One region of the Bradyrhizobium sp. B124 genome, then DNA from elsewhere that is predicted to be linked to it. Evidence: predicted binding sites of a transcription regulator. Region 1 holds the regulator's gene; the other holds the start of a gene.
What was found. The regulator LexA, encoded in region 1, represses DNA repair genes until DNA is damaged. The targets are predictions, from matches to a motif close to TGTTCNNNNTGTGTTCNG.

Region 1 (8,388 bases):
GTCGGCGGCAAGGGTTAGTGCAACCCGGCGCGGACAACAGACGGAGGCGATCGATGCCTGACGAAGCCGAAGACATCGTCTCCGCCATCATCGCCAGATGGTCCGCGGGTTTCGGCATGCTCGATGCGGATACGCTTGCTGCGCTCTACTCGCAGCACGCGTTCTTCTTCGGCTCGAACCCGATGCTCTATCGCGGCCGCGAGGGGGTCAAAGCCTACTTTGATGGCCTGCCACGCTGGCACGCGCCGCGCGTACAGTTCAGCGATATCAGGACCGAACGGGTGAATGCCGATCTCGTCAACATGGCTGCTATCGCGTCCTTTTTCCTTGACGGCGATGCGCCCTCGCTCGCCGTCAAGATCACCTGGGTGATCGCGCGCGAGGACGGCGACTGGAAGATCGCCTGCCACCACGTCTCGTCGCAGACGCCGCTGATCTAGGCGCGCGGCTTTGGGGCGCTCGTCGCCCAACGAGTGTCCAATTGTCCTCGTAGGCCACAGCCTTCGGTTGCGTGTTTCGGTTCCGTTCCGCTAGTCGGGTGACTGCGGCATCCGCTAGCCTGCCGCCCGGCAGGGATCGCGAGCGGAATGGCGGAACAGGGCACGACGCCGGGCGGCAGACGTGGCTACGCGGGGACGTGGCCGCCGCGCACGGCTGCGCCGGCCGGCGGCTATATTCCGGTGCGCGCCAGCATCTGGCGTCCTCTCGTCGAGACATTGCGGCAATGGGCGCGTGCGGAGACGGGGGCCGGGCGGCTGTTGCCGTGGGTGCCGGTGGCGTTCGGCTCCGGCATTGCATTCTATTTTGCGGCCGAGCACGAGCCGCGGCTCTCGGTCGCGGCGACCGTCGCCATCGCGCTCTGCTTGCTGGCACTGCTGCTGCGGCGGCGCCGGGTGTTTCCCGCCGTCGTGATGCTGGCTGCGGTCGCGGCGGGATTTGCGACGGCGACATGGAAGACCGCGCGGATCGCCCATGGCGTGTTGGCGCGGCCGATATATTCCGTGGCGCTGACCGGCTTTGTCGAGACGCGCGACGTCAGGGAGAAGACGGACCGCTTCGTGCTGCGCGTCGTGTCGATGGAAAGCCAGCGCGAGGTGCCAAAACTCGAGCGCGTCAGGCTCTCGGTGAAGAAGGGCACCGCGCCCGAGGTCGGCAGCTTCGTCGAATTGAAGGCGCGGCTGATGCCGCCGCTCGGGCCGCAGCGTCCGGGCTCCTATGATTTCGGCCGCGACCTCTATTTCCAGGGTATCGGCGCATCCGGTTTCGTGATGGGCGCGGTGAAGACCAGGGAGCCGCCGGCAACTGGTGGCCCTGCGTTGCGCTATGCCGCATTCATGCAGTGGCTGCGCGATGCCATCGACGCGCGCATCCGCACCACGCTGGACGGGGATCAGCGCGCGATCGCAACTGCACTACTCACCGGCCGGCGCGATGCGATCACGACGCCGGTCAACGACGCGATGTTCATCTCGGGGCTCGGCCATGTGCTGTCGATATCCGGCTACCACATGGCCGTGGTCGCGGGTGTCGTGTTCTTCACGATCCGTGCGCTGCTTGCGCTGTTTCCGGCGCTGACGGCCGGGCACCCGATCAAGAAATGGGCGGCGGCGGCCGCGCTCGTCGCGGCGGCGTTCTACCTGCTGCTGTCGGGGGCGGAGGTCGCGACCCAGCGATCGTTCTTCATGACGGCCGTGGTGCTGATCGCCGTGATCGTCGACCGCCGCGCGATCACCTTCCGCACGCTGGCGGTGGCGGCGCTGATCGTGCTCGCGATCGCGCCCGAAGCACTGGTGCATCCGAGCTTCCAGATGTCGTTTGCGGCGACGCTCGGGCTGGTGGCGCTGGTGCAGATCGGGCTGCCGAACCTGCTGGCGTCGCCCGATCATTCGGCGACCGCGCGCGTCGCGCTGTGGGGCGGGCGTGAGCTCACGATGCTGATGCTGGCCTCGCTGGTGGCGGGGCTCGCGACCACACCCTACGCCGCATTCCATTTCCACCGCGTGACGCCCTACGGGCTGCTGGCGAACCTCGCGGCGATGCCGGTGGTGTCGGCGGTCGTGATGCCGGCCGGCCTGCTCGGGCTGCTCGCCATGCCGTTCGGCTTCGACGGCGTGTTCTGGGCAATCATGGGGTTCGGCATCGATTGGATGATCCTGGTGACGCAATGGGTCGCAGCGCTCCCAGGCGCGGTCGGCCGGATGGCGGCGTTCGGAATCGGGCCGGTGGTCGTGGCAAGCGCCGGCCTCATCCTGCTCGGGCTTTTGCGCACGCCGCTGCGCTGGTCGGGGGCGGTGCTGTTGGTGGTGGCCTCGGTCTGGGCGCTGTGGGTGCCGCAGCCGGACGTGCTGGTCTCCGCCGACGGCCGCAACGTCGCGGTGCGGGGCGGCGACGGGCGGCTGCATCTGATGCACAGCGCGAAGGACGCATTTCTGGTCAAGGAGTGGCTGGCGGCGGATGCTGACGCGCGGACTGCCACGGATTCCTCGCTCGGCGAGGGTGTCTCCTGCGATCCGAGCGGCTGCGTGACGCAGGGGCCCGGCGGCGCCTTCGTCGCGCTGGCGACACGGCCGGAGGCGCTGGCCGATGATTGCGAGCGTGCGGCGCTGATCGTGACCGCGCGGCCGGCACCGCGGGGCTGCGCGGCTTCGGTGATCGATGCCGAGCGGTTGCGGCGCCACGGCGCGCTGGTGCTGCGGCGCATCAGGGACGGCTATGCCATCGATGCGGTCAAGCCCGGCGGGATCGACCGGCCGTGGTCGCCGGCGGTTCCCGGCGACGGTGAGGTTGAGACGACGTTGCGCGCACCCGCCAGCGCGCCGCGGCCCGTCGTCGATGCGACGCCGGCCGAGACCGATTTGCAGGGCGAAGATTAGCCGTTGTCGGGTGAGGGGCCGGTCGGCAACTCGAACAGGCCGAGATGGTATTCGTCGGAGTCAGGGCCAGCGTCGGGCTTCTTGACGAGGGTGAAGGAAGCCTCGGGGAATCGCTCCCAGACCTTCAGGTCGTCAGCCGTCACCGTCAGCCAGCCGAACCGGAACATGTAGCGGCCCGGCTCCGTGACGCGTCCAGCCTTTTGCCATGTGACCTTGTCGACCACCACGCACGTCCTCCGTGCCCGATGATGCGCCAAGGCGCGCGCCGACGCAATTCTCCAGCTGCGCCCCGGAACCCGGCGTCCGGGGTCGCTCGAAATCGCTTAGGTCATCCGCCGCCGAACAGCTCATTCCGCGGCGGCGATGCGTTCAACCCAAAAACAGCGACGCAAATGCAGAGGGCCGCCGCTCCACAACCTTCGGCTTCTGCTCGACCGGCGGATGCAGCGCCGGCAATTGCAGCACGCTGACGCGTTGTCCCTCGACGAGCTGGGTCACCAGCACATGGCTGCCGTCGGGGAATTCGACCGCGTCATGATGGCGATCGGGAACGTCGGGCTCGACTTCGTTGAACACGCCGACGCGGAAGTTCATCGTCTTGGTCCAGATCCACCGGCTGTCGTAGCGAACGTTCTCGGCGAAAGCGAGCTCGGTGCCCGGCAGCATGCAGACCGCGACAGTGGGGTCGGTCTCCGAAGCAAAGCCGCGGGTCGACGTGCCGCGGAAAGTCGTGGTGATCAGCGTCTCTCCAACAATGGCGGGGCGCGACGCCACGGCGTGCAGACTATAGTCACACATCGGATGGCTCCTCTGTTCGAGGTAGCGACCCGTGCCTCTCCTTGAGGCATAGGGCCTCTACCAGAGTGGACGATAGCGAACGAGTGTCTCCTCGTTTCTGGGCGATTGTACGACTGGTCGACGAAACGCCCTGATCACAAACACGCGACGCTGCGCGAGAGGTATCGGAGCGCGTCGGGCAGGCTGCACGTTACGCTATCTTTCAAAGAACGATCCGATGTGTTGCTCGTTCCCCGCCGCCGCAAGTATTTGAAATTCAGTATTTGCGATAGAGGCCGATCAGCTTGCCCTGGATGCGGACCCGGTTCGGCGGCAGGATGCGCACTTCATAGGCGGTGTTGGCCGGCTCCAGAGCGATCGACGCGCCGCGGCGGCGGAAGCGCTTCAGGGTGGCTTCCTCCTCGTCGATCAGTGCCACCACGATGTCGCCGGTGTTGGCGACGTCGTTGCGCTGGATCAGCGCCATGTCGCCGTCGAGGATGCCGGCGTCGACCATCGAGTCGCCGCGCACTTCCAGCGCATAGTGCTCGCCGGCGCCGAGCATGTCGGGCGGTACGCTGATGGTGTGGCTGCGGGTCTGCAGCGCCTCGATCGGCGTACCGGCGGCGATCCGGCCCATCACGGGGACCGCGACCGGACGGTTGCCGTCGTCCTCGGCGATCGGCGGCGTGCTGGTGCGCTTGCCGAGGGTGCCTTCGATCACGCTCGGCGTGAAGCCGCGGCGGCCGTTGCCGCCGCCGGCCGAGAGTTCGGGCAGCTTGATGACTTCGATGGCGCGGGCGCGGTTGGGCAGGCGGCGGATGAAGCCGCGCTCCTCCAGCGCAGTGATCAGGCGGTGGATTCCGGACTTCGAGCGCAGGTCGAGCGCATCCTTCATCTCGTCGAACGAGGGCGGTACGCCGGCCTCCTTCAGACGTTCATTGATGAAACGCAGAAGTTCGTACTGTTTGCGCGTGAGCATCTCGAGTATTCCCCCGGTTGGTAGCGTCGTTCGATTCCGAGACTTTTCAGGCGGGGCCAGACCTCAGGAGCACGGTGCTCGTCACAAGCGCTCCCTCGCGGCCTCCCATTTGTACACACCAGTACTCGAAACAAATCATGAACGGACACTATATGTTCGATATGTGTTCCGCAACCACTTAATTTCCGGTGAACGCATCCGGCGAGCGCACAAGCGATGCGGTCTGCGCTGTCACTTGGGCAGTGTCAGGATCTCGCATTCGCTGCCTTTGGCGGCGGCGGGCGCAAACGGCGGACGCACGAGAAGTGCCCGTGCCGCAGCGAGATTCCCGAGCAGCGACGAGTCCTGCTGCATGACAGGCGTTGCGATCAGCGTGCCGTCCTCGCGCTCCTCGAGGCGGGCGCGCAGATAGTCCTCGCGCTGGTCGTTGGCGGCGATGTCGCGGCCGAGCAATGCGCTCTCGCGGCGATGATGAACAGCTTTTCGGCCGCTCAGCGCCCGAATCAACGGCACCAGAAACAGGAAGGCGCAGACATAGGAGGACACCGGATTGCCGGGCAGGCCGATCACCCGCATCGCGCCGAGCCGGCCATGCATCATCGGCTTGCCGGGCCGCATCGCGATCCGCCAGAACGCCATCTCGACGCCTTCGGCTTCCAGCGACTGCTTGACCAGGTCGTGGTCGCCGACCGAGGCGCCGCCGGTCGTGATCAGGATGTCGGCACCCGTCTCTCGGGCCCGGCGGATGCCGGCGGTGGTGGCCTCCACCGTGTCGGCGGCAATCCCGAGATCGACGGTCTCGGCGCCTTCGGCGCGCGCCAGCGCCCGCAGCGCATAGCCGTTGGAATAGACGATCTGGCCGGGGCCGGGCGTCGAGCCCGGCATCACCAGCTCGTCGCCGGTCGCCAGCACCGCGACCTTCGGACGGCGGTGCACCGCGAGGTCCGGATAGTTCATGGCGGCCGCCAGCGACAGCGCGCGATCGGAGAGGCGGCTGCCGGCATCGAGCAGCACGTCGCCTTCACGGAAGTCGACGCCGGCCGGGCGGATATGCCGTCCGGCGGCAGCTAGCTCGGTGATCGTGATGTGGTCGCCGTCGACGGCAGTGTCTTCCTGGATGATGACGGCGTCGGCGCCATGGGGGATCACGCCGCCGGTGAAGATCCGCACCGCTTCGCCGGCGCCGACCGTGCGCTCGAACGGCCGGCCGGCGGCGACTTCGCCAATCACCCTGAGCCGGGCCTTCAGATCACCAGCGTCGACCGCGCGCACGGCATAGCCGTCCATCGCCGACATCGGCTGCGGCGGCTGGGTGCGCCGCGCGGCGAGGTCGCGCGCCAGGGTGCGGTGGTAGGCGGCATCGAGCGCGACCATCTCCTCCGGTAGCGGTTCGGCGCCGGCGAGGACGGCGGACAGGGCATCGGCAACCGGCATCAGGGCCACGCTCGGAGCTCCTTCAATCCAAATGTTCAATACCAAGTGCAGTCAGAGCCCTCGCCACGTCATCCGTCGATGTCACGTGGATGGCATGAAGGCCACGCGCCCGCGCGCCCTCGATGTTGGCGGCCAGGTCGTCGAAGAACAGGATCCGCGACGCCGGCACGCCGATGGCTTTTACCACATGATCGTAGGCCTCGGCGTCGGGTTTCCGAAATCCGATCGTCGAGGACAGGAAAACGTTGCGGAAATGGCTGAGCAGCTCGGCATGGATGACCGAGAAATGCGCAACGTGCGCCGGATTGGTGTTGGAGAAAGCGTAGAGCGGCATCCGCCTGGCGGCGGTGGCGAGCAGGGGTGCAATCCCCGGCATCTCGCCGGTGAAGATCGCATTCCAGCCTTCGAGGAACTGTGCATCGGTGAGGTTGACGCCGAGCGTCCGGCGCAGGTTTTCGAAGAACGCCGCGTCGTCGATCCGGCCGATCTCGTGATGCTTGAAGCTGTCGTCGACGACAAATCGCGTGGCGAGGTCGGCCGGCGCGCAGCCGGCATGCCGCGCCCAGCGCGCCATCACCTTCTCGAAGTCGATGTCGAGCACGACGCGGCCGATATCGAACAGCAGCACGTCGACGGAATCGGGAGAGAGTTGCGAGGTCATTGCGTGAAACCGTGTACGAGAATTGCGGGCGGGCGGCAATGTCCCCGATTTGTGCGGCAGGCATGCGACGAAGGCAGCGGGGTGTCGTCCCTGCGAAAGCAGGGACCCATAACCACAGAGGCGTGTTGTTGATGAGGGCTGTGACCCCAGCGTCGCGCAACAATGGGCACTTGGGGTAATGGGTCCTGGCTTTCGCCAGGACGACGATGAGGATGGTTCTCGCGCGATATGACGCACTGTCATTGCGTACTTCATCTCGGTGTCATCGCCCGGCTTGATGTGCGGACCGGGCGACCCGGTATTCCAGAGACGCCGGTGCTTGAATCGAGAAGCCGCAGCGTACTTGATCGCCCGGTCAGGTGTTCAGGCCAGGCGATGACAGTTGGAGCGAGGACGCAGCTTCGCACTCTCGCGACATCATTTGCCCGAGCCTTGCTCTTCGTTCCGCCGTCTCTCTTGAAGAGGGCGCAAGGAAAGCCGGATGCCGATGGCACCCATGGGACCGAGCAATGAATTGAACTTCGGATAAAGCGAAGAAGTTTTGCTGCGGGGTTTGCGCCGGGCAAATCAGTGATTGGGCTTACGGGCTTCGATGCGCAGCGACTTGCTGCTTGCCGGGCAGACCTCTCATATCCTGGAAAGCGCCAGGCCGAGGTAGGCGATGAGCGCGCCGGTGCTGAGGATGACGACGACGAGCGCCTGCTCTGAACGTGCCTGCAGGGTTTTTCGGCTCACGGCGATGATGCTCCATCCTTCAAGATCATGCTGTCCAACTCACGTCGGCTGATATCCGTTCCGGTTCCTGCCCGGGAACTTTCATCCATGTCAGCCGCGCGGGCGCGCTCGGTCTCCTCTCGTTCCGGGCCAGAAACGCGCAACGCCGCCCGCATTGAAATACGACGGGCGGCGTTGGTTCTAGCCCCAGGAGGAATGGCAAAATCCTGACGTTATGGATACGCGCGAGCGAGCAATAAGGTTCAGTCTTCGACCCGTATGAATCCGGTAACTCCGAAGGAGCAAAGGAAAGCGCCGGGGCGAGGTCTAGGATGGTGTGACCAAGTTGCTCTGGCCTCAGCGTGTACCCCCTCGCTGGGGCCCTTTGTTTGGGTCGCGGAGCTCCCGGCACAGCGGGCAACGCGCAGCGAGTTCACTCGGCGTCCTTGCCCGGACGAGCACGCGCTCGAAGCGCCTCAACGGCGTCAGCCAGCGGCAAAACGGAGACGGCCCCGGGGCGCTCGCGGAGGCTCACGGTTCCTTGTTGCGCTTCGCGTTGCCCGACGACCGCCACGACTGGAATACTCGCCTCATGCGCGGCAACGATCCGTCGCGACAGGGTGTCGGCGCTGGCGAACAGGACGCCTCTGACGCCTTCAGCTTCGAGCGCATCAAGAACCTTGACCGCGTATTCGGAGTGATCACGAGATCGGCGCGACCGCGACCTGGTCGGGCGACAGCCAGAACGGCAGCGCGCCGGCATGATGTTCAAGCAGCATCGCGATGAAGCGACCGATTGAACCGAATACGGCATGGTGGATCATCACCGGGATCGCGCGATGGCCGTCCGGTCCGACATAGGACGCGTTGAGACGGCCCGGCAAAACGCTGTCGAGCTGAACCGTTCCGCATTGCCAGGATCGGCCCAGCCGGTCGCGCAGCGCGAA
Region 2 (8,388 bases), 1.6 Mb from region 1:
CGCCGCACCGCCCACAGCGCCTCGCGGCGGTCGAGCCCGAGCGAGCGGAACGCATCGGCGTCGGCGAGCAGGATCAGCGCGCGCTTGGGGAGAGCGGTGTCGCGGGCGAAGTCCTCCAGCGAGGTGAACGGCCGGCGGTTGCGCGCGGCGACGATGCGGTCGGCCCAGTCTTTCTCCCCGTCATTCCGGGGCTCGCCAACGGGTCCGCGCAAAGCGCGGCCCGATGACAGACTCCGCGAGAGCCCGGAATCCATCGGGCCACGTCTATGCTGAGAAATGGATTCCGGGCCTGCACCTGACGGCGCATCCCGGAATGACGATTGTAACTGCTTCAGCCTCTCCTCGTCCTCATCCAGCCAGTGAAATCCGTCGATCTGGCGGAAGCCGAGCCGCACTGCGCAATGCTTCCCGTCGCGCTCCTCCAGCGTGTTCTGCGCAAAGCTGAAGGAGACATCGACCTCGCGCACCGTGACGCCGTTCTTGCGGGCGTCGCCGACGATCTGCGCCGGGGCATAGAAGCCCATCGGCTGCGAGTTGAGCAGGCCGCAGCAGAACGCATCGGGATGATGATGCTTCAGCCATGAGGAGATGTAGACGAGCTGCGCGAAGCTCGCGGCATGGCTTTCCGGGAAGCCGTAACTGCCAAAGCCCTTGATCTGGTCGAAGCAGCTGCGGGCGAAATCCGGATCGTAGCCGCGCGCGACCATGTTGCCGACCAGCTTCTCCTCATAGCTGCCGATGGTGCCGAGGTTGCGGAAGGTCGCCATCGAGCGGCGCAGACCATTCGCCTCTTCCGAGGTGAAATGTGCCGCCTCGATCGCGATCCGCATCGCCTGCTCCTGGAACAGCGGCACGCCGAGCGTCTTGTGCAGCACGTTGTAGAGTTCGTCCTTGTTACCCTGGTCCGGCGCCGGCGCTGGATAGCTGACCTTTTCCTGGCCGTTTCGCCGCCTCAGATAAGGATGCACCATGTCGCCCTGGATCGGACCGGGGCGCACGATCGCGACCTCGATGACGAGATCGTAGAACGTCCGCGGCCTCAAGCGCGGCAGCATGTTCATCTGGGCGCGGCTCTCGACCTGGAACACGCCGAGCGACTCGCCGCGGCACAGCATGTCGTAGACTTCTTTTTCGTCCTGCGGGACGCTGGCGAGCTCCCAGCGCTCGCCCTTGTGGTCATCGATCAGGTCGAAGCATTTGCGGATGCAGGTCAGCATGCCCAGCGCCAGCACGTCGACCTTCATCATATGAAGCGCGTCGACGTCGTCCTTGTCCCATTCGATGAAGGTGCGGTCGTCCATCGCGGCATTGCCGATCGGCACATAGGTGTCGAGCCGGTCCTGGGTCAGCACATAGCCGCCGACATGCTGCGAGAGATGGCGCGGAAATTCGATCAGCTCGGTGGCGAGCTCGACCGCGAGGTTGATCATCGCGTTCTTCGGGTCCAGCCCGGCCTGGCGCACCTGCATGTCGTTGAGGCCCTTGCCCCAGCTGCCCCACACGGTGTCGGCGAGCGCCGCGGTGACGTCCTCGGTCAGCCCGAGCGCCTTGCCGACGTCGCGGATCGCGCTGCGCGGTCGATAATGGATGATGGTGGCGATGATCGCGGCGCGGTGGCGACCGTAGCGGCGATAGACATATTGCATCACCTCCTCGCGCCGCGAATGCTCGAAATCGACATCGATGTCGGGCGGCTCCAGCCGCTCCTTGGAGATGAAGCGCTCGAACAGCAGATCGACCTTGGTCGGATCGACCGAGGTGACACCGAGCACGTAACAGACCGCCGAATTCGCCGCCGAGCCCCGCCCCTGGCACAGGATGTTCTGGCTGCGCGCATAGTGCACGATGTCATGCACGGTGAGGAAGTAATGCGCGTATTTCAGCTCGGCGATCAGCGCGAGCTCCTTGTTCAGGGTGGCGCGAAGTTTTCCGTCGATCTCGCCGCCGAAATATTTGTCGACGCCGGCCCAGGTCAGGTCTTCCAGATGCTGCTGCGCGGTCTTGCCCGGCGGCACCGGCTCGTCGGGATACTGGTATTTGAGCTGGTCGAGCGAGAACGAGATGCGTTTCGCAAAGCGCATGGTCTCCGCGATCGCGGCAGGCCAGTCGCGGAACAGCCTGATCATCTCATGCGCCGGCTTGAGATGCCGCTCGGCATTGGCCTCGAGCCTGCGGCCGACAGCCTCGATCGTGGTCTTTTCGCGGATGCAGGTCAGCACATCCTGCAGCGGACGGCGCGCGGGATGGTGGTAGAGCACCTCGTTGGTGGCGAGCAGCGGCACGCCGGCGTCAGTGGCGAGGCCATGCAGCCGCGCGAGGCGGCGCCTGTCGTCGCCGCGATAGAGCAGGCTTGCCGCCAGCCAGACACCGTCGGCCGCGCTGGCCTTGAGCTGCGCGAGCAGATCAAGCGCTTTTTCCGCCTCGAAACGGTGCGGCAGCGCCAGCACCAAGAGCTGGCCTTCGGCGAAGTCGACGAGATCGGACAGGGCGAGACGGCAGTCGCCCTTCTCGATCCGTTCGATGCCGCCGCCGCGCTTGCCGCGGGTCAAGAGCTGGCACAGCCGGCCGTAGGCGGCGCGGTCGCGCGGATAGACCAGGATGTCGGGCGTGCCGTCGACGAAGACGATGCGGGCGCCGATCAGAAGCTTGGGCGGATGGGCGACCTTGTCGCTGTCGAGCTCCTTCCAGGCGCGCACCACGCCGGCCAGCGTGTTGTGATCGGCGAGCCCGATCACGGGAATCCCGAGTTCGCTCGCCTGATGCACATAGGCGCGCGGATCGGAGCCGCCGCGCAGGAAGGAGAAATTGCTGGTGATGCCGATCTCGGCATAGTCGGGCATCAGATTCTTGTTTTGACGCGTTTTCTTCACGCGAACCGGCTCCCACTTCGCTCGAAAACGCTCTGCATATTCATGCGAACAGCCCGTGCACATACCAGTTGGCCGGGACCGGCTTGCCTTCCTCGTCGCGCAGCTCGCTCTCGTAGAGGCCGTCGCGAAAGATCCAGAAGCGCTGGCCCTCGGCATCCTCGACGCGGAAGTAATCGCGCGTCAGCGCCGCGCCGTCCTGCTTCCACCATTCCATCGCGATGCGCTCGGGGCCCTCGACCCGCACCACCGCATGCAAGGCGCGCCGCCAGGTGAACTGGTGCGGCGGACCGTCCGGCACACTCGCGAACGGCACCTTGATCGGCTCGGGCCGCTCGAACAGCCTGAGCGGCCGCAGCGGCGGCTCGCCGACGACGCGCTCCGGCCAGGCGGCCGCGCTCGCCGCGGCCAGATGATGCTGCGCCGGCAGCGCGAGCGCTGATCGTTCGGGGATATGGCTCTCGAGCGGCAGATGCACGACGACGCGCTTGCCCCCGATACGGGCGGCGATGCGGTCGATCAGCGCCGAGATCTCGTCATTGTCGTGCACTGACGTGTCGAGATCGCGCTGCTGCTGCACCACGATCTCGGTACGCCCGGCTGCGAGGCGGATGAGATCGAAGCCGAAGCCGGGGTCGAGCGGATCATTGAGCGCATCGAGCCGCTCGCGGAACAGGCGGTCGATCATCTCGGGCCGCGTCACCGGCCGCCCGGTCTCGACCATGATCGCACGCACCGCGCCGTCGGTACGGAAGAAGCTCGCTTCCAGCTGCCGCGCGCCCTTGCCCTGCTTCTCCATCGCCGCAACCAGCGTCTTGGCGAGGCTTGAGAGCGTCAGCGCGATCACGGTGTCGGTCGCGATCGGCTCGGGGAAACGTTTCTCGACGATGTAATCGGGCAGCGGCTTGCGCGGGCTGATCGGGGCATCGCCCCGCCCGAGCGCGTGGCCGAGCAGGGTCGTGAAATCAGCGCCGAACCGCGCCGAGATCTCATGCGGCGCGCGCGAGGCGACATCGCCGATGGTCTTCAGGCCGGCGCGGCGCAGGCCGGTGGTGACAGTGGCATCGGCGCCGAGCGCCGACACCGGCAGCGGGCCGACCGCCTCCGCCTCCGCGCCATCGGCGATGACCTGCCCCGAGGCATAGCGCGTCAGCGTGCGCGCCGCGATCGAGGTGCCGGCAATCACCGCACTGACGGCAAAGCCGCGCCGGCTCAGCGCATTGATGACGATCTGCAGCAGCGCGCGCTCGCCGCCGAACAGATGCGCGCAGCCGGTGATGTCAAGGAACAGCCCGTAAGGCGGATCGAGCGCGACCAGCGGCGTGAAGCGGTCGCACCAGTCGGCGATGTCGTTCAGCGTCTTCAGATCGGCGGCGGGATCGGCGTCGTAGACCGTAAGCTCCGGGCAGATCGCCCGCGCATTGGCGAGCGGCAGCCCGATCGACAACCCGGCCCGCACCGCCGCCTCGTCGATCGCGTGCAGCAGGATCGCGTTGTGGTCCTTTGCGACCACGACACTGGGGAGTTCTCGTGAGAACCGAAGTTCTTTCTTCGCCTCTCCCGCTTGCGGGGGAGGCCGGATCGCATCGCGAGATGCGATCCGGGTGGGGGCTCTCCCCTCAGCGGGACTCGTGGCGAGACCCCCACCCCAACCCTCCCCCGCAAGCGGGAGAGGGAGCCCGACCACCGCCCGTGTGTCGGTTGGCACAACGGCATGCGCGTCAGCTTGCGAGGCGATGTCCTGCGCGAGCTTGCGCTTGATGCGGTCGATGGGCAGGCGTGGCAGCCACAGGCTGAGGATACGCCGACGGTTCACTGAATTGGCACTCATCACATTTCCATTCCATGATCCATCGCCCGACCGGGCCATGACGGTTGCGCACGAGTTCGGCATCGAAGCGCGGCGCGCCCCAGGCGCAGGCAGCATTGCCGGGCGGCGAATGCGCCGCGCGCACGATCCAGCGCGTCTCCGCGGTCGAGGGGATCGGAGTCGCCGCGATCCGCAGCACCAGCGCGGTGACGCCGGAGGCTTGCGCGGCCAGGGTCAGTTTGCGGCTGGCGACGAGATCGAGCTGGCGCGCATGGCCCCAGATCTCGAGGACAACCGCGCCGAGCGCATCGCAGGCGAGCGCGTCGGCCGCGGTGCGCAGGCCGCTGTCGACATCGGCGGCACGCACGGTGACCAAGAGGCGCGGATCGAGGCCGAGCTCGGCCAGCCCGCGCATCGACAGCGCGCCGTTTTCGCGATCGGAAAAATCCTGCCGCACCCAGACCAGCGGCTTGCGCGCTGACACCCGTCCGGCGAGCCCGGCGATGAAGCCGGTCGCCGCGCCGCCTTGATGGCCGGCCGCGAACACCTCGTGCAGCGCGGCCGGCGCAAGCCCGCCGCGCAGCATCGCGTCTGCGCTCGTGTGTCCAAGCGCGATGCGGTTCGGCATCACTGCCTCCGATGGCGCCTCGATGCGCGCGATGCTGCCGCGCAGAGACGCAAGCGTACCCGTGCGTGCGCCGTTCATTGCGCCGCTCCTTCCACCTGAAAATTTGAGGCCGTCACTGACCTGAACAGAGAACCAGGGACTGGCCCATTTGTTCATGATATGTTCTAATATAAAGCTAACAGGGCCCGCGGAGTCAATCGGATTGGTGAGCTCATCGATTCATGAATGGAATCAATGAGATTCAGCAGCCGCCGAACCGGATGGGCCCTTCTCTTCCGCAAGTCAGGCACGCAGGCCCGAAAATGGCGGCGTGACGGAAACGGAGCAATCGCATGCGTATCATCGTGCTCGACAACGACACCGACTTCGAGGGCTGGCGCAAGGCCGCGCGGCGATTGGCGCTGAATGGCGTGAATCCTGCGGAGGTCACGTGGACCGTACGCAAGGACGACGAACCCTCGTCAGCCTCCTGCGTGAATGACTTGCCCGATGCACCACAGGCGCAGTTCAATGTCCCCGCCATTTTCGTCGAGCTCGCAAAGACCGCGATCCTGCATCGCAATGACGAGCGCTTCGCCCTGCTCTATCGCCTGCTGTGGCGGCTGCGCAGCCATCACGATCTGCTCAGCGCGACTGATGATCCCGAGGTAGCCGAGGTCCACGCGATGGCGCGCGCGGTCTATGGCGACATCGACAGGATGCACGCGCAGCTCCGTTTCCGCGAGATCGGCCGCGAACGGACGGCGCATTACGTCGCCTGGTTCGAGCCGGAGCATCGCATCGTCGAGTTCGCCGCACCTTTCTTCGCCGGCCGCTTCGCCGACATGCCGTGGTCGATCCTGACCCCCGACGTCTGCGCGCATTGGGACGGGCACGCGATCTCGATCTCGCCGGGCGTCGCCAAATCCGAGGTGCCGAGCGAGGATCGGCTCGAGGAGGTCTGGCGGCGTCACGACAACGGCCTCTTCAATCCCGCGCGGCTGAAAGTGATGGAGATGCCGCAGGCCTATTGGAGGAACCTGCCCGAGGACTCGATCATTAAGCCGCTGATCGAAGACGCCATGCGCATGACCAGCGGCCCCTTCATCGCACGCAAGGCGGCCGAGCCGCGGAAGCCGCAGGATGAGCCGATGGCCCGCAAGCAAACTCACGACATGCAAGTTCACGACACGATCGCTGCCTTGCGCAAAGAGGTCGCCGATTGTCGCGCCTGTCCGCTGTGGAAGGACGCAACCCAGACCGTGTTCGGCGAAGGGCCGCAAAGCGCGACGCTGATGCTGGTCGGCGAGCAGCCCGGCGACAAGGAAGATCTCGCAGGCCATCCCTTTGTCGGACCGGCCGGGCAGATGCTCGATCGCGCGCTTGAGGACGCCGGCATCGCGCGCGCCAAGGTCTACATCACCAACGCGGTGAAGCACTTCAAATTCGTGCCGCGCGGCAAGATTCGGCTGCACCAGAAGCCGGGCACACAGGAGATCCGCGCCTGCCGTCAGTGGTACGCGCGCGAGCTTGACGCCATCAGGCCGGAACTCGTGGTGGCGCTCGGCGCCACCGCAGCGCAGAGCGTGCTCGGCAAAATCACCCCGATCAACAAGAACCGCGGCCGCCTGATCGATCACGACGGAACCAAGGTGCTCGTCACCGTACATCCGTCCTACCTGTTGCGGCTGCCAGACGAGAAAGCCAAAGCGCTGGAATATCAGCGCTTTATTGACGACCTGAAAATTGCCGCAGATCAGTTGCGCAACGCGACCCGCGCGGCCTGAGTTGCGCCAATCCGGCGGAACCAGGGACCACACTTCAACGTGAAATTGTCTCTGGACGCCGACAAATACCTACAACCTTTAATTGATCCGTGATACTGTGACATGTTCCATAGGTATCGGGCGTCATGTTCACGCCATGACGTACCTGAGGCGGGCGCGCTGCGCGGTTTGCTAGCCCCAATCGTGCGGCGCGCCACCTCATCTCGCAATCCTCCCCTCCTCAGTCACCTGCTCGCGGCACGCGCCGGATTTCTGGTTATTTGAATTCCTGGTTGCCGGGATTTCCAGTGACCTTGATTCCCGGTGGCGTGGCTTCGCGGGCCCGACGTCTCGCTGCCGGCGCCCTCGCCTTCCGCATGTCTCGCTCCGCGAAACCCGGACAGTGACTTCAGTCACGATCATTGCGCGATCGGTGATCGTCTGTTGCTGAAGATTGCCACGAGGCCACGAAGGCCCGTGGACCTTCAATGCGTTGCACAACAATTCGGCGGGATGTCCACCGTTATGGGTGGCCGGTTCATTTCGCGGGGCGGATTTCAATTGCCTGTCATATGCATCGATCAAAATCGGAGGCATTGGGACAGGAGTTTACCATGAGCGATATGGCGTTACCCGGCTCGATCGAGCCCGCCCTGAAAAAGGGTCCGGACCTCGACAAGGGCTTCCACCCCATGACGGGGATCATTTATTTGGGCGTGGTCGCAGCCGCGCTGCTGTTCGTTGCCTACAGCATCTATGCCGACGTCGACGCCACCGGCACGCGCGTCACGTCGTTCCTGCCCTACATCATGCTGTTCGTCGCGCTGCTGATCGCGCTCGGCTTCGAATTCGTCAACGGCTTCCACGACACCGCCAACGCGGTCGCCACCGTGATCTACACCCGCTCGCTGCCGGCGCATATCGCCGTGGTCTGGTCGGGCATGTTCAACCTGTTCGGCGTGCTGCTCTCGAGCGGCGCCGTCGCGTTCGGCATCGTGTCGCTGCTGCCGGTCGAACTGATCCTGCAGGTCGGCTCCAGCGCCGGCTTTGCGATGGTGTTCGCGCTCTTGATCGCCGCCATCATCTGGAATCTCGGCACCTGGTGGCTCGGCCTGCCGGCCTCGAGCTCGCACACCCTGATCGGTTCGATCATGGGCGTCGGCATCACCAACGCGCTGCTGCGCGGCCGCGACGGCACCTCCGGTGTTGACTGGTCGCAGGCGACCAACATCGCCAAGGCGCTGCTGCTGTCGCCGCTGTTCGGTTTCGCGCTCGCCGCCGGCCTGCTCTACATCCTCAAGATCGTGCTGGCGCGTGCGACACCGGCGCTGTTCGGCG

Region 2: a site for LexA is predicted at 5,455-5,472, ahead of AAFG13_RS40835 (DNA repair protein). Genes of this name have one in related genera too.

What each region holds. Positions count from the first base shown of each region.
Region 1 covers NZ_CP152413.1:1,222,559-1,230,946, reverse strand. The annotation lists gene AAFG13_RS05665 (glutamine--tRNA ligase/YqeY domain fusion protein) at 1-18, shown strand, start outside; gene AAFG13_RS05660 (nuclear transport factor 2 family protein) at 54-440, shown strand; gene AAFG13_RS05655 (ComEC/Rec2 family competence protein) at 588-2,873, shown strand; gene AAFG13_RS05650 (hypothetical protein) at 2,870-3,097, opposite strand; gene AAFG13_RS05645 (hypothetical protein) at 3,243-3,671, opposite strand; gene lexA (transcriptional repressor LexA) at 3,928-4,632, opposite strand; gene glp (gephyrin-like molybdotransferase Glp) at 4,864-6,075, opposite strand; gene AAFG13_RS05630 (HAD family phosphatase) at 6,089-6,727, opposite strand; gene AAFG13_RS05625 (His/Gly/Thr/Pro-type tRNA ligase C-terminal domain-containing protein) at 7,875-8,204, opposite strand; gene thrS (threonine--tRNA ligase) at 8,143-8,388, opposite strand, start outside.
Region 2 covers NZ_CP152413.1:8,745,510-8,753,897, reverse strand. The annotation lists gene AAFG13_RS40845 (error-prone DNA polymerase) at 1-2,840, opposite strand, end outside; gene AAFG13_RS40840 (DNA polymerase Y family protein) at 2,911-4,449, opposite strand; gene AAFG13_RS40835 (DNA repair protein) at 4,589-5,383, opposite strand; gene AAFG13_RS40830 (UdgX family uracil-DNA binding protein) at 5,638-7,071, shown strand; gene AAFG13_RS40825 (inorganic phosphate transporter) at 7,665-8,388, shown strand, end outside.